Regions from separate parts of the Erwinia sp. LJJL01 genome, predicted to be linked through region 3. Evidence: predicted binding sites of a transcription regulator. Region 3 holds the regulator's gene; each other region holds the start of a gene.
The links. Region 3 encodes PhoB, which activates phosphate uptake and scavenging genes when phosphate is short. Its sites were predicted from a motif close to CTGTCATAAAACTGNCNNAT; they were not measured.
Positions count from the first base shown of each region.

Region 1: pstS (phosphate ABC transporter substrate-binding protein PstS) is a predicted target of PhoB. The motif match lies at 2,261-2,280, and genes of this name have one in related genera.
Region 2: pitA (inorganic phosphate transporter PitA) is a predicted target of PhoB. The motif match lies at 4,234-4,253, and genes of this name have one in related genera.

Region 1 covers NZ_CP178576.1:1,885,159-1,891,970, reverse strand. Annotated here, with positions in the region: gene mdlD (NAD(P)-dependent benzaldehyde dehydrogenase MdlD) at 1-959, opposite strand, end outside; gene ACLI4M_RS09620 (NAD(P)-dependent alcohol dehydrogenase) at 975-2,090, opposite strand; gene pstS (phosphate ABC transporter substrate-binding protein PstS) at 2,354-3,394, shown strand; gene pstC (phosphate ABC transporter permease PstC) at 3,486-4,448, shown strand; gene pstA (phosphate ABC transporter permease PstA) at 4,445-5,332, shown strand; gene pstB (phosphate ABC transporter ATP-binding protein PstB) at 5,378-6,145, shown strand; gene phoU (phosphate signaling complex protein PhoU) at 6,163-6,812, shown strand, end outside.
Region 2 covers NZ_CP178576.1:1,659,008-1,665,819, reverse strand. Annotated here, with positions in the region: gene prlC (oligopeptidase A) at 1-606, shown strand, start outside; gene rsmJ (16S rRNA (guanine(1516)-N(2))-methyltransferase RsmJ) at 612-1,361, shown strand; gene uspA (universal stress protein UspA) at 1,456-1,887, opposite strand; gene ACLI4M_RS08615 (hypothetical protein) at 1,942-2,118, shown strand; gene uspB (universal stress protein UspB) at 2,198-2,533, shown strand; gene pitA (inorganic phosphate transporter PitA) at 2,640-4,139, opposite strand; gene ACLI4M_RS08600 (NAD(P)/FAD-dependent oxidoreductase) at 4,381-5,565, shown strand; gene ACLI4M_RS08595 (cupin domain-containing protein) at 5,602-5,991, shown strand; gene ACLI4M_RS08590 (helix-turn-helix transcriptional regulator) at 6,194-6,812, opposite strand, start outside.
Region 3 covers NZ_CP178576.1:3,047,156-3,053,967, forward strand. Annotated here, with positions in the region: gene ACLI4M_RS15055 (AAA family ATPase) at 1-2,053, opposite strand, end outside; gene sbcD (exonuclease subunit SbcD) at 2,050-3,273, opposite strand; gene phoB (phosphate response regulator transcription factor PhoB) at 3,453-4,142, shown strand; gene phoR (phosphate regulon sensor histidine kinase PhoR) at 4,166-5,479, shown strand; gene ACLI4M_RS15075 (PstS family phosphate ABC transporter substrate-binding protein) at 5,499-6,422, shown strand; gene ACLI4M_RS15080 (cobalamin-independent methionine synthase II family protein) at 6,678-6,812, shown strand, end outside.

The sequences.
Region 1 (6,812 bases), 1.2 Mb from region 3:
GCAAAAAACCGCTGCGCCGGGTCAGACTCACCGCGCCAGATAATCTCCCCCTGGCTGGTGGCGAGGATCTGCTCCAGTCTGGCGTAAGCGGCATGGGAGACTATTTTACCGTTGCTGCCCGCCCGCTGAAAATGTTCGCTCAGCGCGGCGCTGAGCTTTGCCAGCACCACGGCTTTAATGCGCCGATCGATATAAAGGTAATCTGCAGCCACGCAGGTCTGCCCGCTGTTGATCATTTTGCTGGCAAGCAGCTCCTCTACCACGACGTCAGGATCGGCATCATCCAGAATAATCGCCGGGCATTTACCGCCCAGCTCCAGCAGCACCGGGGTGAGGTTTTTCGCCGCAGCGGCCATCACAATTTTCCCCACCTGCGGGCTGCCGGTGAAGAAAATCAGGTTGAACGGCAGGGTGAGCAGGTACGCATTCTCCTCTTTTGCCCCCTGACAGACGTGGATGTAGTCAGAGTCAAAGGTGCTGTTGATGATCTTCTCTATGACGGCAGAGGTGGCTGGCGTGGCCTCCGAGGGTTTAATGATGGCGGTGTTGCCGCCAATAATTGCGCCGATCAGCGGGCAGCAGCTCAGGTAGAGCGGGTAGTTAAACGGCCCGATAATGTAGTTAACCCCGTAGCCCTCACGCGTGATGTAACTTTCGCTGTTGCCGAGCAGGGGCGGGGTCGGCACTTTTTTCTCTATCGACCATTCATCGAGATGCTCGAGTGCGAAGCTGATTTCATTCAGCAGCGGCGCGAGCTCAGCCTGTTCTACTGCGTGATGACTGCGGCCAAGATCGGACCACATCGCCTCGCAGACGGCTTCCTTATGCAACAACAGCGCATGGCGCAGTTTAGTGAGCTGGGCCTTTTTGAACGGGTTATCGCGGGTGATGCCGGATAAAAACACTTTTTTCTGGCTGTGGAAAATATCCAGCAGCCGACCTTGCCATGTTGCGTCCATCGCACAGTCTCCTTTTTAAAGCTGGTAGGTTTTATCAATGATCAGCACCGGCTTGATAGTGACGCCGCTGGCGGAGTCTTCTCTGGCCTGATTGATATCGGCAAAGTCGTAGAACTTCACCAGTTTCTCGTACGGAAACAGGCCGCGCTGGTGCCAGTCAATGAGCTGGGGAATGGCGATTTGCGGAATGGCATCGCCCATCAGTACGCCGATCACCTTCTTGCTGGAGGCCACCAGGCTGCGCATGGGGTTGAAGGTCAGGTCGTGGCGCGTCACGGCAACCGGAGCCAGCGTACCGCCGGTTGCCAGCGCCTCCAGCGCGCTTTTCATCACCTCCGACAGGCCGGTGGTGTCGATCGCATAATTCACCCCAAGGCCCTGCGTATGGCTGGCAATCGTTGCCGCCACGTTTTCTCTGCCGCTGTTGATCGAATCCGTCGCGCCAAGCTCGCGCGCCAGCGCCAGGCGTGAATCATGGATATCAATGGCGATCACTTTCCGGCAGCCGGCAATTTTTGCCGCCATCATCGCGGCCAGCCCGACCGCGCCGGTGCCATAAATCGCCATGGTCGAACCGGGTTGAGGCTTCAGTCCGTTGAGCACCGTGCTTGCCCCGGTCAGCAGGCCACAGCCGAGCGGCGCGACCAGACGCAGATCGGTGCGCTTATCCACCACGATCAGATTGTTGAAGGAAGTGTGGCTGTAGGTAGCGAAAGAGGACTGGAAAAACATATTGGAGACTTTACTGCCGTCAGGCTTAAGGTGGATGGCGCTGCCATCGGCGCGAAATCCTGAGTTATTCATCATCCCCCAGTCGTGGCAGTGAGAGGGGTGGCCCTGGCGGCACTGAGCGCAGTGGCCGCAGTAAGCGTAGGACATCACCACGTGGTCGCCGGGCTGAATGCCTTTGACCGCTTTGCCCACCTCCTCAACGATACCGGCGCCCTCGTGACCGAGCACGCCGGGGAAAAAATGCTGCTCGTCACCGACGCGCAGCGCTTCATCCGAGTGGCAGATACCGGAGGCAACGAGTTTCACCCGCACCTCATCTTCGCGTAATGGCGCCAGCTCCAGCGTTTCCAGCTGATAGGGGGCATTGACCTGATTAACCACTGCTGCGGTAATTTTCATGACGTTTATCTCCTGTCCAATGGAGAGTCAAAAATAGCACCGTGAAAAAGCAGCGCAGCGGCAGGGAGAGCGATCGCACTAAAAGCGGGTTTTAGCATCAAGGTGCTGATGAATACAGCACAGCAGGATTTCGAAGGTCGTCACAAAAGTGTCATATAACGTACATTTTACTGTCACCAAACTGTCCTATTTTGCCTCCAGCAGCAATCATTAATTAGACAAACACGGCAACTGACCTGACTTTTCAATCCCGTGGAGGGAACATGACACTGATGCACAAAACCCTGGCTAAATTCGTCGCAGTAACCCTTTCTCTGAGCGCTGTTTCTGCCATGGCAGCGACGAATCTGACCGGTGCTGGCGGGACTTTCCCTGCCCCTGTGTATAACAAATGGGCTGCAGAGTACAACAAAGAAACGGGCAGCCAGGTTAACTATCAGGGGATTGGTTCATCCGGCGGCGTGAAGCAGATCATTGCGAAAACCGTCGATTTCGGTGCGTCAGATGCGCCGATGAAAGACGAAGATTTGGCAAAAAATGGCCTGTTCCAGTTTCCGACAGTTATTGGCGGTGTGGTACTGGCGGTTAATATTCCTGGTATCAAATCTGGTCAGCTGACGCTGGATGGCAAAACCGTCGGCGACATCTATCTCGGCACCATCAAAAAGTGGAACGACCCGGCGATCGTCAAGCTGAACCCGGGCGTGAAGCTGCCAGACTCCAACATCAACGTGGTGCGCCGCGCTGACGGTTCAGGCACCTCATTCGTCTTCACCAGCTACCTGTCGAAAGTGAACAGCGACTGGAAAGGCAAAATTGGCGCAGGCAGCACCGTGAACTGGCCAGTCGGTCTGGGCGGCAAGGGCAACGACGGCGTGGCCGCGTTTGTTCAGCGTCTGCCAGGCTCAATCGGTTACGTTGAGTATGCCTACGCCAAGCAGAATAGCCTGGCGTACACCAAGCTGATGGATGCCGATGGCAAAGCGGTTGAGCCAAGCGAGCAGAGCTTCAGCGATGCGGCTAAGGGCGCCGACTGGAGCAAATCGTTTGCCCAGGATCTGACTTTCCAGAAGGGCGACAACGCCTGGCCAATCACCTCGACCACTTTCATTCTGGTCCACAAAGAGCAGGCTAACGCTGAGAAAGGCGCTACCGTGCTGAAGTTCTTTGACTGGGCCTACAAAAACGGTGGTGAAACCACTAAGAGCCTGGACTACGCAACGCTGCCAGACTCCGTGGTTGAGCAGATCCGTGCCGCCTGGAAAGCCAACGTAAAAGACAGCTCAGGTAAAGCACTGTACTAAGCGAAGTCAGTATTTGTAGGGGCCGGGAAGCACCGGCCTGTACTCCGGGCGGCAGCGATGCCGCCCCGACAATTTCACTATCGAGACTGCTATGGCTGCAACCAAGCCGACATTCAAAGCTCCCGGCAAGCAAGGTGACATCATCTTCGGCGCACTGGTCAAACTGGCTGCGCTGATTGTGCTGTTGCTGCTTGGCGGTATTATCGTTTCCCTGCTGTTCTCCTCATGGCCGAGCATCCAGAAATTTGGTTTCTCCTTCCTGTGGACCAAAGAGTGGGATGCGCCAAACGAACAATTTGGTGCGCTGGTGCCGATTTACGGAACCGTCGTGACCTCGATTATCGCCCTGCTGATCGCTGTCCCGGTCAGTTTCGGCATCGCCCTGTTCCTGACTGAACTGGCACCCGCCTGGCTGCGTCGCCCGTTAGGGGTGGCGATTGAACTGCTGGCGGCGATCCCCAGCATTGTCTACGGCATGTGGGGGCTGTTTATCTTCGCCCCGCTGTTCGCCACTTATTTCCAGCAGCCGGTGGGCGATGTGATGGCGAACATCCCGATCGTCGGTGCGCTGTTCTCCGGTCCGGCATTTGGTATCGGTATCCTGGCCGCCGGAATTATCCTCGCGATCATGATCATTCCTTACATTGCCTCGGTAATGCGTGACGTATTCGAGCAGACGCCGGTGATGATGAAAGAGTCCGCTTATGGCATCGGCTGTACCACCTGGGAAGTGATCTGGCGCGTGGTGCTGCCGTTCACCAAGAACGGGGTGATCGGCGGCGTGATGCTCGGCCTTGGGCGCGCACTGGGTGAAACCATGGCGGTGACCTTTATCATCGGTAACACCTACCAGCTCGACAGCGCGTCGCTGTTTATGCCGGGCAACAGCATTACCTCCGCGCTGGCCAACGAGTTTGCCGAAGCCGAATCCGGCGTGCACACCGCTGCGCTGATGGAGCTGGGCCTGATCCTGTTTGTGATTACCTTTATCGTGCTGGCCTGTTCAAAACTGATGATTATGCGCCTGGCGAAAAGTGAAGGAGCGCGCTCATGACCACCATGGAAATGCAGGCTCGCGCCGAGCTGCTAGCCTCACGCCGCAAAATGCAGGCGTGGCGCCGCATGAAGAACCGCATTGCCCTCACCCTGTCGCTGCTGACCATGGCCTTTGGCCTGTTCTGGCTGGTGTGGATCCTGTTCGCTACGGTGACACGCGGTATCGACGGCATGTCGCTATCGCTGTTTACTGAAAACACCCCACCGCCGAACACGGCGGGTGGCGGGCTGGCTAACGCCCTCGCGGGCAGCGGCCTGCTGATCCTCTGGTCCACGGTGTTTGGCACGCCGCTGGGCATTATGGCGGGTATCTACCTTGCCGAGTACGGGCGTAAATCCTGGCTGGCCGAGATCACCCGTTTTATCAACGATATCCTGCTCTCCGCGCCGTCTATCGTCGTCGGTCTGTTCGTTTACACCATCGTGGTGGCGCAGATGCAGCACTTCTCCGGCTGGGCTGGCGTGGTGGCGCTGGCGCTGTTGCAGATCCCGATTGTGATCCGCACCACCGAGAACATGCTGAAACTGGTGCCGGACAGCCTGCGTGAAGCGGCCTACGCCCTGGGTACCCCGAAATGGAAGATGATTTCGGCAATCACCCTGAAAGCCTCGGTTTCCGGCATCCTCACCGGCGTACTGCTGGCGATTGCCCGTATTGCCGGTGAGACCGCTCCGCTGCTGTTTACCTCACTGTCGAACCAGTTCTGGAGCACCGACATGATGCAGCCGCTGGCGAACCTGCCGGTCACCATCTTTAAGTTCGCCATGAGCCCGTTTGCCGACTGGCAGAGCCTGGCCTGGGCGGGCGTGCTGATTATTACGCTGTGCGTACTGTTACTGAACATCCTGGCCCGCGTGATTTTCGCCAAGAGCAAACATTAATACTGTGCCGCACGGCTTAAGCGGTGCGGACTAAGTGAGATAAAAATGATGAGTAATTCCGCCAAGATGATTCAGGTTCGTGATTTGAACTTCTATTACGGAAAATTCCATGCGCTGAAAAATATCAATCTGGATATCGCGAAAAACCAGGTGACGGCGTTTATCGGCCCGTCAGGCTGCGGCAAATCCACCCTGCTGCGCACCTTTAACAAGATGTTTTCGCTTTATCCTGAGCAGCGTGCTGAAGGCGAAATCCTGCTGGATGGTGAAAACATTCTCACCGCAAACCAGGATATCGCCCTGCTGCGCGCGCGCGTTGGCATGGTGTTTCAGAAGCCAACCCCTTTCCCGATGTCGATCTACGACAACATCGCGTTTGGCGTGCGCCTGTTCGAAAAACTGTCGCGTGCCGATATGGACGAGCGCGTGCAGTGGGCGCTAACTAAAGCCGCGCTGTGGACAGAAACCAAAGACAAGCTGCATCAGAGCGGCTACAGTCTCTCCGGCGGGCAGCAGCAGCGTCTGTGCATTGCGCGCGGCATAGCTATCCGCCCGGAAGTGCTGCTGCTGGATGAGCCATGTTCGGCGCTCGACCCGATCTCGACCGGGCGCATCGAAGAGCTGATTACCGAACTGAAACAGGATTACACCGTGGTGATCGTGACCCACAACATGCAGCAGGCTGCGCGTTGCTCCGACCACACGGCATTTATGTACCTCGGCGAACTGATCGAGTTCAGCGACACGGATACGCTGTTCACCAAGCCGCATCAGAAGCAGACTGAAGATTATATTACCGGCCGTTACGGTTGATTTGACTGGAGAACACAATGGATAGCCTGAACCTGAACAAACACATCTCCGGCCAGTTCAACGCCGAGCTGGAGCACATCCGCACCCAGGTGATGACCATGGGCGGCATGGTTGAACAGCAGCTGACCGACGCGATCACCGCGATGCACAATCAGGACGGTGAGCTGGCGAATAAAGTGATCGAAGGCGATCACAAGGTCAACATGATGGAAGTGGAGATTGATGAAGCCTGCGTGCGCATCATCGCCAAACGTCAGCCGACCGCCAGCGACCTGCGTCTGGTGATGGCGATCATCAAAACCATCTCCGAGCTGGAACGTATCGGTGACGTGGCCGAGAAGATCTGCCGCACCGCGCTGGAAAAATTCACCCAGCAGCATCAGCCGCTGCTGGTGAGCCTGGAGTCGATGGGGCACCACACCATTGAGATGCTGCACGACGTGCTGGATGCTTTCGCGCGTATGGACCTGAACGCGGCGATTGAGATCTACCGCGAAGATAAGAAAGTGGACCAGGAGTATGAGGGCATCGTGCGTCAGCTGATGACCTATATGATGGAAGACCCGCGCACCATCCCCAGCGTGCTGACCGCGCTGTTCTGCGCCCGCGCCATCGAGCGTATCGGTGACCGCTGCCAGAACATCTGCGAAATTATCTTCTACTTCGT
Region 2 (6,812 bases), 1.4 Mb from region 3:
ATTGAAACGCCGGGCGTATCGGGTATCAGCGGCGTGCCGTGGGATGCGGTCGAGCTGCCAAGCCAGTTTATGGAAAACTGGTGCTGGGAGCCGGAAGCGCTGGCGTTTATCTCCGGCCATTACGAGACTAACGAGCCGCTGCCGCGCGAGCTGCTGGACAAAATGCTGGCGGCGAAGAACTATCAGGCGGCGCTGTTTATCCTGCGTCAGCTGGAGTTTGGCCTGTTCGACTTCCGCCTGCACGCCGAGTTTGACCCGGCGAAAGGCGCGCAGATCCTGCCGATGCTGAAAGAGATCAAAAAGCGGGTGGCGGTGATGCCTGGGCCAGAGTGGGGCCGCTTCCCGCACGCCTTCAGCCATATCTTCGCCGGCGGCTACGCGGCGGGTTACTACAGCTATCTGTGGGCCGACGTGCTGGCGGCAGACGCCTATTCACGCTTCGAAGAGGAGGGGATCTTCAACCGTGAAACCGGCCAGTCGTTCCTCGACAACATTCTGACGCGCGGCGGTTCCGAAGAGCCAATGGCGCTGTTCCGCCGCTTCCGCGGCCGCGAGCCGCAGCTGGATGCGATGCTGGCACACTACGGTATTACCGAGCAGGGCTGAGATTAGTGAACATCTGTTTGTTAGATGAAACGGGCGCCGGAGACGGCGCCTTATCTGTTTTAGCTGCCCGCTGGCAGCTGGTGCATGATGAAAACGCGCTGATGGCGCTGGTGATGACGGCCGGGCATCTGGAGCTGCGCAAGCGCGATGAGCCAAAGCTCGGCGGCATCTTTGTTGATTTCGTTGGCGGGGCGATGGCGCACCGCCGTAAGTTTGGCGGCGGGCGTGGTGAAGCGGTAGCGAAAGCCGTCGGCATCAAGAGCGGCTATCTGCCGGAGGTGGTGGATGCCACGGCGGGGCTGGGGCGTGATGCGTTTGTGCTGGCCGCCGTGGGCTGCCGCGTGCGCATGCTGGAACGTAATCCGGTCGTGGCTGCCCTACTGGATGATGGCCTGGCACGCGGCTATGCCGATGCGGAGATTGGCCCGTGGCTGCGCGAGCGGCTAACGCTGCTGCACGCCTCGAGCCTGACGGCGCTAACCGATATTACGCCGCGCCCGCAGGTGGTGTACCTCGATCCCATGTTTCCGCACAAGCAGAAAAGCGCGCTGGTCAAGAAAGAGATGCGGGTGTTTCAGTCGCTGGTGGGGCCGGACCTCGATGCCGATGGCCTGCTGGAGCCCGCGCGAATGCTGGCGACTAAGCGTGTGGTGGTGAAGCGCCCGGATTACGCGCCGCCGCTGGCGGACGTCGCCACGCCGAACGCCGTGGTGACCAAGGGGCACCGTTTCGATATTTATGCCCCGTTGGCGTAATCCACGGGTCGGGCATGCCCGACCCGGGGGTGAATTTTGCCCCTGAACGCGTAACGGGTCGACCGGAAAAAAGGTCGACCCCTACCACCCGGCGTTACTCTTCGTCGCGCAGCGGCACAATCAGCATATCGATGTGCACGGTGTTGATCAGCTGGCGCGCTGACGACATCAGCTTGCTCCAGAAATCCTGATGATGGCCGCAAACCACTAAATCCACCTGATACTGCTTAATCGCGTCGACCAGCACCTGGCCGAGGTCACCGCTGCCGCTCAGGGTTTCGGCAATCGGGTAGCCAGCCCCGTTTGACAGCTCGGTCAGCGCGCTGTGCGTCTCTTCAGAGATACGCTTCTGCATATCACCCAGATTGACGTCGATCAGCCCGGTATACAGGTCAGAGTAATTCACATCAACGTGGATAAGTGAAACTTTGGCGTCGTAAGGGCGAGCCATGGATACCGCTCTGTCGACCAGCAGTTTGCTTTCGGGGGACAGATCGACAGCAATCAAAATGTGTTTGTAAGCCATATGAATACTCCTTTTCGCGTAAGTGCCTGTCCCAGAGTATAGCGAAAATTGTTAATGAATGTTGTGGCAGCCGACGTGGTTTGGCTGGGCGATCAACATGAAATTTTGTCTGAATGCCCCGGCGAAATAAAACATCGCTGGAAAAAATTTAAGCAGATCTCCTACACTGATAAAAGACGGCAACGAAAGCAGCGCTGTTACGCCGTCCTGCTGCAGCAATCATCTCAATAATAAGGGTTGGCGAACCAGCGGGAGTTGATCCCGTTCTCGTCGCGTATCGCATTTCCTGATGAAAGTCCGGGAGGGGATCATGATCAGCACCATCGCGCTTTTCTGGGCTCTTTGTGTCGTTTGTGTGGTGAATATGGCGCGCTATTTCTCTTCGCTGCGTGCGCTGTTAGTGGTGCTGCGCGGCTGCGATCCGCTGCTGTATCAGTATGTGGATGGGGCGGGGTTCTTCACGTCTCACGGGCAGCCGGGCAAGCAGGTGCGGCTGATTGGCTATATCTGGTATCAGCGCTACCTTGACCACCACGATGATGAGTTTATTCGTCGCTGTCAGCGCCTGCGCGGGCAGTTTATTTTGACCAGCGCCCTGTGTGGGCTGGTGGTGATTAGCCTGATTGGCCTGGCCATCTGGCATTAAAAAAGGGCGACCATTAAACATGGTCGCCCTTTTCGGGTCGATCGGAAAAAATCATCGACTCTTACTGTAGGGGCGGACCCTCTTTTTCGGTCCGCCCGCAACACGATCAAATCAGCTTCAGCGCAATCCAGTACAACCCACCTGACAGCACAATCGAGACCGGCAGGGTGAACACCCACGCCAGCAGGATGTTCTTGATGGTTCGGCCCTGAACGCCACCGCCGTCAACCAGCATGGTGCCCGCCACGGAAGAGGAGAGCACGTGCGTGGTTGAAACCGGCATTCCGGTATAGCTCGCCACGCCAATAGAGACCGCCGCCGTCATCTGCGCCGACATCCCCTGAGCGTAAGTCATGCCCTTCTTACCGATCTTCTCACCGATCGTGGTGGCAACGCGACGCCAGCCGAACATGGTCCCCAGCGACAGCGCGAGCGCCACGGCCAGGATGATCCATACCGGCGCGTACTCAACGGTATTCAGCAGGTCGCTCTTCAGCTTATTAAGGAAACGTTTGTCGTCAGGCTTGGTTTCCGGCAGCTTGGCGGTTTTCTCAGCGGTATCCGAGATGCACATCAGCAGGCGGCGCAGCTGGCTGCGTTGCTCAACGTTCAGCGCATCGTAGCTGCTGAGATTGTTCAGCAGGCCCTGCACACGCTCGATAGCCGGCAGCGCACGGGCAGCGTCGCAGTGGAAATCATGCGGGCCGGAAGGCACCTGTTCCGGCGTCGGTAACGCTGGCGGCGCCATCTGGATGATGTGCGTCAGCGAGGCCGCGTGCTGCTGATAATACTGCTCCAGGTGGTTCACGGCATCACGCGTACGCGTAATGTCATAGCCGCTGGAGTTCATATTCACCACAAAGCCCGCCGGCGCCACGCCGATCAGCACCAGCATAATCAGGCCAATACCTTTCTGGCCGTCATTGGCACCGTGCGAATAGCTGACGCCAATCGCCGAGACAATCAGCGCGATACGCGTCCAGAACGGCGGCTTTTTCTTGCCGTCGATCTTCTCGCGCTCTGCCGGAGTCATATGGATACGCTGGCGCTTTTTATTCCCGCTCCAGTAACGGCGCAGGATAAATACCAGACCGCCGGCAATCACCAGGCCAACGATCGGCGAGATAATCAACGACATAAAGATGCCGATCATTTTGGGAATATTGAGCGCATCCACTACCGAGGTGCCAGTCAGCAACGCGTTAGTCAGGCCAATACCAATAATGGCACCGATCAGGGTATGGGAGCTGGAGGCCGGTAACCCGAAATACCAGGTGCCGAGGTTCCAGATAATCGCAGCCAGCAGCATGGAGAAGACCATGGCCAGGCCGTGAGCCGACCCGACATTAAGCAGGAGGTCGGTGGGTAGCAGATGGACAATCGCGTAAGCCACGCTTAAGCCGCCCAACAGTACACCAAAGAAGTTGAATACCCCGGCCATGACCACCGCTAACTGCGATCGCATTGCACGGGTATAAATCACGGTAGCTACCGCGTTGGCCGTATCGTGGAAGCCATTGATTGCTTCGTAAACCAGTACGAACAACAGAGCAAGAACCAGGAACAGGCCGGTATGTAAATCAAGACCAGCAAACAGATGCAGCATAAGCGTTACGCCATTTTGGAGGACATGAACGCGGCGCATTATCAGCGACAAACCGCGCCTGGGGAAAGGGAAATATAGACTTTTTTTGACATTAATGTGTCATTTGAGTGACTGTTACCCCTGAAACCACCGTGAAATCATAAGGTTACAAAATGTTTCAGCTACGATTTGGCGTCAGGCTGGTATCCCAGGCGCCAACTCTCTACAATCAGCGTTTTTGTGGTTTGGCGCGGAGTCTGTGGTGGAAAAATTTGACGTTATCGTAATTGGTGCGGGTGCAGCTGGCCTGTTCTGCGCGGCTCAGGCGGGCGCGAACGGGCGGCGCGTGCTGCTGATCGATAACGGCAAAAAAGCCGGGCGTAAAATCCTGATGTCCGGCGGCGGGCGCTGCAATTTCACCAACCTCTATACCGAGCCAGCGGCCTATCTGTCGCATAACCCGCATTTCTGTAAATCCGCTCTGGCGCGCTATACCCAGTGGGATTTTATCGATCTGATTAACCGTCACGGCATTGCCTGGCACGAGAAGACGCTCGGACAGCTGTTCTGCGACGACTCAGCGCAGCAGGTGGTCGACATGCTGCTGAAAGAGTGCGAAGCCGGCAGCGTCACGCTGCGCCTGCGTAGTGAAGTGCTTGCGGTCGCGCGTGATGACAGCGGCTACACGCTGCAGCTCAACGGCGCAGAGGTGCAGGCGGAAAAGCTGGTGATCGCCAGCGGCGGGCTGTCGATGCCAGGGCTTGGCGCATCGCCGTTTGGCTATAAGATTGCCGAACAGTTTGGCCTGAAGGTGTTCCCGACCCGCGCCGGGCTGGTGCCGTTCACCCTGCATAAGCCGCTGCTGGAGCAGCTACAGACGCTGTCCGGCGTCTCGGTGCCGTCGGTACTGACCGCCGAAGACGGCACGGTATTTAAAGAAGCGCTGCTGTTTACCCACCGCGGCCTCTCCGGCCCGGCGGTGTTGCAGCTCTCCAGCTACTGGCTGCCGGGCGAATTTGTCAGCGTTGATCTCTCACCGGCGCAGAATATCGATGCCTTTATTCATGAAGAGCGCCAGCAGCACCCCAATCAGAGCCTGAAAAACACCCTTGCCAAACTGCTGCCGAAGCGCCTGGTCGAGTGCCTGCAGCTGCTGGGGAGGGTGCCGGAATGCACGCTGAAGCAGCTCAATAGCCGCCAGCAGGCGGAACTGGCCAGCGCGCTGCACCAGTGGAAAATCCAGCCCAACGGCACCGAGGGCTACCGCACCGCCGAAGTCACGCTCGGCGGCGTCGATACCAGCCAGCTGTCGTCGAAAACCATGGAAGCGCGTGATGTACCGGGGCTGTACTTTATTGGCGAAGTGGTTGACGTCACCGGTTGGTTAGGCGGCTATAACTTCCAGTGGGCGTGGAGCTCAGCCTGGGCGTGTGCGCAGGCGCTATAATGAGAAATCTGATTTAACTGTTTCTCAGGCGGTAAAATGCAAAATTCTTCCAGCGGATATAAAAACACTACCGAAACCTTGCTTCAAAGTGGCCAGGCGTGGAATGGCCAGACTTTGCAAAATTACCCTTCGGGTGAGCTTGAAATTACGGTGATGAAAATGACCATCCCCGCGCATTCAGAGCTGCCCTGGCATACCCACCCCATTCCTAACACGGCGTATATTCTGTCAGGTTCCCTGACCATTGAGGATAAAGCGACGGGGGATACCAGGACATTCAGCGCGGGTGAGGCTTTCAACGAGTCCATCGATATTGCCCACCGGGGATTCACCACCGACCAAAGCACCGATGTCATCATCTTCTATGCAGGTGCAAAAGGGATGGCGCTGTCTGTACCACTGCCGGGAGAGGAATCTGAGTATTAACAGGTTCAGCTGACACAGTCTGTGGACCTCCGGCTCTTTGTGGGAGTAAGCTATAAACTCCCACAGCGCTGGGTTTGTGAGATTTTTGTAATGAGGGGCCGCATATAAACCAAACTTCATCAGCCCTGCTTTTTTTATTTCCCATGGGCAGTGAAAGACCATCCTGATACGGTTGAGAGTAGGAACAGAATCGTCGCCCCCCTCAACCCTTAATCTCCTTCAAATATTTAAACACCGTTGCCCTTCCCAGCGACAGCACGTTCGCCACATAGTCGGCCGAGTGGCGCACGTTAAATATTCCCTGAGCGTAAAGCGCCGTCACCAGCGCTTTCTTGTCGCTGCGCGTCAGAATCGTCAGCGAGCTGTGGTTCTCGGCCAGCCACTGATGCACGGCGGTGTTAATTTTTTCCCGCCAGTCGTGCGCAAACAGCAGCGCAGGCTGGGGCTGCAGCGGGCTCATTGACAGGAACGTCTCCAGCGCATTGCGCGCATCTTCCAGCATCGCGGTACTGAAGTTGATGCAGAAAATGTAGCCCGCACTGCCCGGCACGCTGGCGCGAATGCTGACGGAGCGCATCTTCTTCCCGTCCCAGTTCAGCTGCTCGTAAGGCCCGGTCAGCGTGTCGAGCTCGTTGAGCGTCAGCTGCTCCAGCCCGGCATCGTCGCCGATGCTGCGCTTCGACAGGTTATTCGCCAGGTAAGCAATTTTACTGCTGGTGACATCGTGGATGGCCACTTCCACCATGGGGAAAAACAGCGCGGCAATACCGTCCGCTATCGCTGTCAGCGTGGCGAACTGCTGGCTTGCTGCTGTACTTTGC
Region 3 (6,812 bases):
GCTGTAAGGCCTCTTTCTGCTGCTGGCAGTGGCGCAGCGCCTGCTCCAGCTGCTGCCACTGCTGCTGCAGGGTGACTTCTTCCTGCTCCTGCTGTGCCAGCCAGTCGCTGGCCTCCGGGTGCTGCTGCGGGCTGAAGTGAAGCGCCAGCGGCTGCGCGGCGCTTTGCCACTGCTGCTCCAGCTCTGCGGCCTGGCGCTGCAGCTCGTCGGCTTCCTGCTGCTGGCGCTCCTGCAGCAGCTGTTGCTGCTTCAGCTGCGCGGCGAGGGCGCTGCCCTTATCTTTCAGCTCGTCAACTTCGCGCTTTAACGCCTCCAGCCGCTGCTGGTTTTCGGACAGCACCAGCGCCTGATACTGCTCCACCGCCGGATGCGCAGTGGATCCGCACAGCGGGCAGGGCTGCCCCTGTTCCAGCCGCGCGCGATGCTGCTCGAGATCGGCAATCTGCTGCTCCAGCTTGCAGCGCTGATCTAAATCCTTTTGATGCTGATGCTTCTCTGCCCACTGGGTGCGCAGGGTGTGTAACTGCTCACTGCTTTGCTGGATCTGCTGCGCCAGCTGCTCTCTCTCCTGCTGCAGGCGCGTGCTGCGCGCGTGCATCTGCTGCCACAGCGGGATCAGCGTCGCCAGCCGCAGCCGCTGTGGCCGCTGCCGGGCAAACTGCGCCAGCGCGCTGCGCAGCGCGGCTTCCGGGTGCTGCTGCTGTAACGGGGCCAGCTGCTGCTCGGCCTGGGTCAGGTTGTGCTGCGCCGTGGCCAGGTTTTGCTGCTGTGGCGCCTGCTGCTGCTGCAGCTGCAAACCGGCCTGTTCCAGCTGCTGCACCTGCTGCTGCTGGGCCTGCACGCGCTGGTGTAGCGAGGTCAGTGACTGCTCACTTTCCTGCTGCTGGCGGAAGCGTTCGCGCCACAGCGGCAGATGCTCGCCGTAGTGCTCAAGCTGGGGATGCGCGCTGCGCCAGGCGTCGAGCTGCTGCTGCTGCGCCTGCTTATCCTGCTGAAGCTGCTGGTTTTTGACGCTTTCCTGCTGGCGAAGCTTAAGCGCTTGTTGGTACTCACTTCGCTCTTGCGTCAGCTGTTGCAGCTGCTGTTGCAGGCTGGCGAGCTGTAAATCGAGCGGCAATACCTGTTCGGCGATCAGCGTTTCCTGCTGCTGGCGCTGCGCCTGGTGCTGCTCCTGCGCCGCCACCGCCTGCTGCTGTTGCTGAGCGGCGGCGCTCAGGGACTGCTGCGCCTGTAACAGCTGCTCATCAAGCTGGCGGATGTTGCCCGTCAGCTGCTGTTTCTCCTGCTGTAATCGCTCCAGCTGCTGCAGCTCCTGCACCTTTTGCTGCTGCTGTTGCTGCCGGGAAGTGAGTACCTGCTCATCGGCAAGTAGCTGTGCCAGCTGGGCGTTGAGCGCCTGCTGCTGCTCTTCATTCAGCAGTGACATGCCGCCCGCCTGAGCGCGCAGCGTCTCCACGGCGACCCTGGCCTCTTTGTGGCGCTCAAACACCGCCGCAGAGAGGCGACCGTAGATCTCGGTGCCGGTCAGCTCTTCCAGCAGCTCGGCGCGCTTGTTGGCATCGGCATTGAGGAAAGCGGCGAACTGCCCCTGTGACAGCATCATCGATTTGGTAAAGCGCTCGAAGTCCAGCCCGGTCAGGCTGGCGATCATCTCCAGCTTGTCCTTCACCTTATCGGCGACAATCTGATTGTCATCACAGCGCGCCAGCTCGACGCGCGGGGCCTGTAAGTTGCCGTCGGCGGCGCCGCGCGCGCGGTTCTGGCTCCAGAAAGCGCGCCACGCCACGCCTTTGACCTCGAACTCCACTTCTGCCAGGCACTCGGCGGTATCGCGCGTCATCAGTTCATTCTGCGACTGGGTGATGCCCTTCAGGCGCGGGGTTTCGTGATACAGCGCGAGGCAGATGGCGTCGAGCAGGGTGGTTTTACCGGCGCCGGTCGGGCCGGTGATCGCGAACAGGCCGTTGCTGGCAAAGGGTTCCGCGCTGAAGTCGATTTTCCACTCGCCCTTCAGCGAGTTGAGATTTTTAAAACGCAGGGTCAGGATTTTCACTGTGGCTGCTCCTCATGGCGCACCGCTTCCAGCGTCTGCGCAAACAGCAGGCTGGCGCGCTGCAGTTTCTCCGGCTGCTCGCTTTCCAGCGCCAGGCGGCGGCTGAACACCTCCTCCACGCTCAGCTCGCTCAGGGTTTCGTTATTCTGTCGGGCGAGGGTCTGTTCGCGCTGCTCGCGGCTGCGGCGCAGCAGCACCACGTCTACCGGCAGCGCGGCGGTCAGCTCCTGAATGCGGCGCTGCAGCTCGCTGAGCCAGGAGTCGGTGACGATCTCAATATCCAGCCAGATGATTTTGCCGTCGCCAGCCTCAGGCAGCGCCGCCAGCTGCTGCTCAATCTGCTCCAGCGAGCCTTTAATCATCTGCATCGGCTGGAACAGCGGGATCGGCAGCGCTTCGGCTGAGGCGAATTTCCCGTCGATAAAGTCGACCATAAACACGCTTTTCGCCTTGCCCAGCTCGTCAAAACTGAGCGGGATCGGCGAGCCGCTGTAGCGAATATGGTCGCTGTCGGCAATGCGCTGGGCGCGGTGAATATGGCCAAGGGCGATGTAGTCGGCGGGCGGGAAGCAGTCGGCTGGAAACGCATCCAGCGTGCCGATATAGATATCGCGCACCGCATCGCTTTTGGTTACGCCCATGGTGGTCAGATGGCCGGTGGCAATAATCGGCAGCGGCAGGTCCAGCGCCGCGCGCTGGCTTAACGCTTCCAGCCAGCAGCGCTGGTAGTGTTCAGTAATCGCTTCCAGCAGGCTTTGCTGTTTCTCGCGCCCCGACTGGCCGCTCTGGCTGCGCAAGATATCGCGCGGGCGCAAAAACGGGATGGCGCACAGCAGCGCACCCGGCGATCCGTCGCGCTTATTCAGCATCAGCACCTGCTGGCGGATATCGTCGCTGGCGGCGGCGATCACCCGGGTATTCAGGCAGGCCAGCAGCTCGCGCGATTCGTTGAGCGTCGCCACCGAGTCATGATTACCGCCGAGCACGACCAGCTGGCAGCCGGTCTGCTGCAACTTCACCACAAAGCGGTTATACAGCTCGCGCGCGTAGCTCGGCGGCGAGCCGGTATCGAAAATATCCCCGGCGACAATGATCGCATCGGCCTGCTGCGCCTCCGCCTGCTCCAGCAGCCAGTCGAGAAAAGCCTGGTGCTCGGCCGCCCGGCTTTTGGTGTAGAAAAACTGGCCGAGATGCCAGTCAGCGGTGTGGAGGATGCGCATATAACGTCCTGTCAGCAGAAAAACGTGAACCCGATTATAAACAGGCTAAACCGATCGGCCTGTTTTTTTTAAATCGCGCACAATTTCAGGGGGTGCTTTTTTCATAAAAGTGTCATAAAACTGACGCATAATGGCGCCGCATATCCCCGTGAAAGCCGTCAACAGCAGCAGGAGTAATAATGCCTAAGCGCATTCTGGTCGTGGAAGATGAAGCCCCAATCCGTGAGATGTTATGTTTCGTCCTTGAACAAAATGACTACCAGCCGATCGAGGCCGAGGATTATGACAGTGCGGTCAATCTGTTGATCGAACCCTGGCCGGATTTAATTCTGCTGGACTGGATGTTACCCGGCGGTTCCGGCATCCAGTTTATTAAACACCTGAAGCGCGAAGCGATGACCCGCGATATTCCGGTGATGATGCTGACAGCCCGGGGTGAAGAGGAAGATCGCGTGCGCGGCCTGGAAGTGGGCGCTGACGACTATATTACCAAGCCGTTCTCACCGAAAGAGCTGGTGGCACGCATCAAAGCGGTGATGCGCCGCATCTCCCCGATGGCGGTGGAAGAGGTGATTGAGATGCAGGGGCTGAGCCTGGACCCGTCATCGCACCGCGTGATGTCCGATACGCAGCCGCTGGAAATGGGGCCGACCGAATATAAACTGCTGCACTTCTTTATGACGCACCCCGAGCGCGTTTACAGCCGCGAGCAGTTGCTAAACCATGTGTGGGGCACTAACGTATACGTCGAAGATCGTACCGTCGACGTCCACATTCGCCGCCTGCGTAAGGCGCTGGAACTGACCGGGCACGATCGCATGGTGCAGACGGTTCGCGGAACAGGTTATCGTTTCTCTGCACGCTACTGATCGTTCACGCTGGAGTCTGAACCGTGCTGGAACGCCTCTCCTGGAAGAGATTATTGCTGGAACTGCTGCTTGCCGGTCTGCCCGCGCTTATTCTCGGGCTGCTGGTGGGCTGGCTGCCCTGGCTGCTGTTAGTCTCAGTGCTCTGCGTGCTGGGTTTTCACTTCAACAATTTATTGCGCCTCTCCCACTGGCTGTGGGTTGACCGCAGCATGACGCCACCCAGCGGGCGCGGCAGCTGGGAGCCGCTGTTCTACGGCCTGTACCAGATGCAGGCGCGTAACCGCCGCCGCCGCCGTGAGCTTGGCCACCTGATCAAACGTTTTCGCAGCGGCGCCGAATCGCTACCGGATGCGGTGGTGCTGACCACCGAAGAGGGGACGATATTCTGGTGTAATGGCCTGGCTCAGCAGATGCTTGGCCTGCGCTGGCCGGAAGATAACGGTCAGAACATCCTTAACCTGCTGCGCTACCCGGAATTTACCCGCTATCTGCGCCAGCGCGATTTTTCCCGCCCGCTGACGCTGGTGCTTAACAGCCACCGCCACCTCGAATTCCGCGTAATGCCCTACAGCGAAGGGCAGTGGCTGCTGGTGGCGCGCGACGTCACGCAGATGCACCAGCTGGAAGGGGCGCGCCGTAACTTCTTTGCCAACGTCAGCCACGAGCTGCGCACCCCGCTGACGGTGCTGCAGGGCTACCTGGAGATGATGAACGACTCGGTGCTGGAGGGCACGCTGCGCGATAAGGCGCTGCACACCATGCAGGAGCAGACCAAACGTATGGACAGCCTGGTGAAACAGCTGCTGACGCTGTCGCGCATTGAAGCAGCGCCGGCGCTGGATCTGCAGGAAAAAGTCGACGTGCCGATGATGCTGCGCGTGCTGCAGCGCGAGGCGGAAACCCTCAGCAATGGCCGCCATGAGATCCACTTCCAAACCGACCCGCAGCTGCGCGTATACGGTAATGACGAGCAGCTGCGCAGCGCCATCTCCAACCTGGTGTATAACGCAGTGAATCACACCCCGGACGGTACGCGCATCGATATCAGCTGGCTGCGCAGCAGCCACGGCGCCGAGTTCAGGGTGAAGGATAACGGGCCGGGAATTGCCGCTGAGCACCTGCCGCGCCTGACCGAACGCTTCTACCGGGTGGATAAAGCCCGCTCAAGGCAGACCGGCGGCAGCGGGCTGGGGCTGGCGATCGTCAAACATGCGCTCAGCCACCATAATGCGCGGCTGGAGATCAGCAGCGTGCCGCATCGTGAGACCTGTTTCAGCTTTCATCTGCCGCCGAGGTTGATTGTCACTGCCGAACTGGCTGAGAATGCCCTGCGATAAGACAACCGGATCTGACGTAATGAAAAAGCGAATCGCCCTGGCACTCCTGCTGGTGGCTGCCTGCTCCCACGCCAAAGAGGGGATGCTGGCGGGCAATCTGACCAGCGTCGGCTCTGACACCCTTGGCAACCTGATGGCGCTGTGGGGCGAGAATTTTAATCGCCTCTATCCCGGGGTGAATGTGCAGATCCAGGCCGCGGGATCGTCAACGGCACCGACCGCGCTGGCGGCGGGCGCCGCCCAGCTGGGGGCGATGAGCCGCCCGATGCAGGCGGTGGAGCGCCAGCTGTTTGAAGACAGCTACGGCTACCCGCCGCTGGCCGTGCCGGTGGCGATGGATGCGCTGGTGGTGGTGGTGAATCAGGATAATCCGCTGGTCGGGCTGAACGCGCAGCAGCTGGATGCCATTTTCTCCATTACCCGCCGCTGCGGCGCGCGCTCCGAGCCGAAAACCTGGGGCGATCTGCAGCTGAATCAGCCGGGCTGGGCGCAGCGCGGGCTGCAGCGCTTTGGCCGCAACTCCGCCTCCGGCACCTGGGGTTTCTTTAAGCAGCAGGCGCTGTGCAACGGCGATTTCCGCAATGATGTCGGTGAGTACCCGGGTTCTGCTGCGGTGGTGCAGGCGGTGGCCGCTTCCCTGAACGGGATTGGCTACGCCAGCGCCGGCTTTCATATCAGCGGGGTAAAGATTGTGCCGGTGGCGCGCGAAGGTCACGACTGGATCGCGCCGAGCGCGGAGAATATTCGCAGCGGCCGCTACCCGTATGCCCGCCCGCTCTATATCTACGTGAATAAGGCGCCGGGCAAACCGCTGGAGCCGTTAACCGCCGCGTTTCTGCGTTTAGCGCTGTCGCCGCAGGGGCAGGCGCTGGTCAGCCAGGCCGGGTATCTGCCGCTGTCGGATGCACAGATGACCCAGGCCAGAGCGATGTTGGCACCCTGATTCCCCGCCTGACAGGTGAGGCATGCCTCGCCCCTACATACGCTCTGGCGTAGGGGGCAGGCATGCCTGCCCCGTTGTCATTTCCGCATAATGAATTTATTTCATGCGTGATGAAATTTCCTCGTTTGCCGTGGCAGGCCTCTCATGACACTCTTAGTGACAGACATATAGACGTCCAGAAGTCTATAAATAACTTCACGTAATTGTTACGACACTAAATTACGCGCCCGCTAAGGCGTAATCAGGAGCAAACTCATGACTCATCCTACCCATTACCGTGCTGAAGTCGTTGGCAGCTTTTTACGTCCGGCCGCCATCAAGCAGGCGCGCAAGCAGTTTGAAGCGGGTGAAATCAACGCGGCAGCGCTGCGCAGCATTGAAGATGAAGCG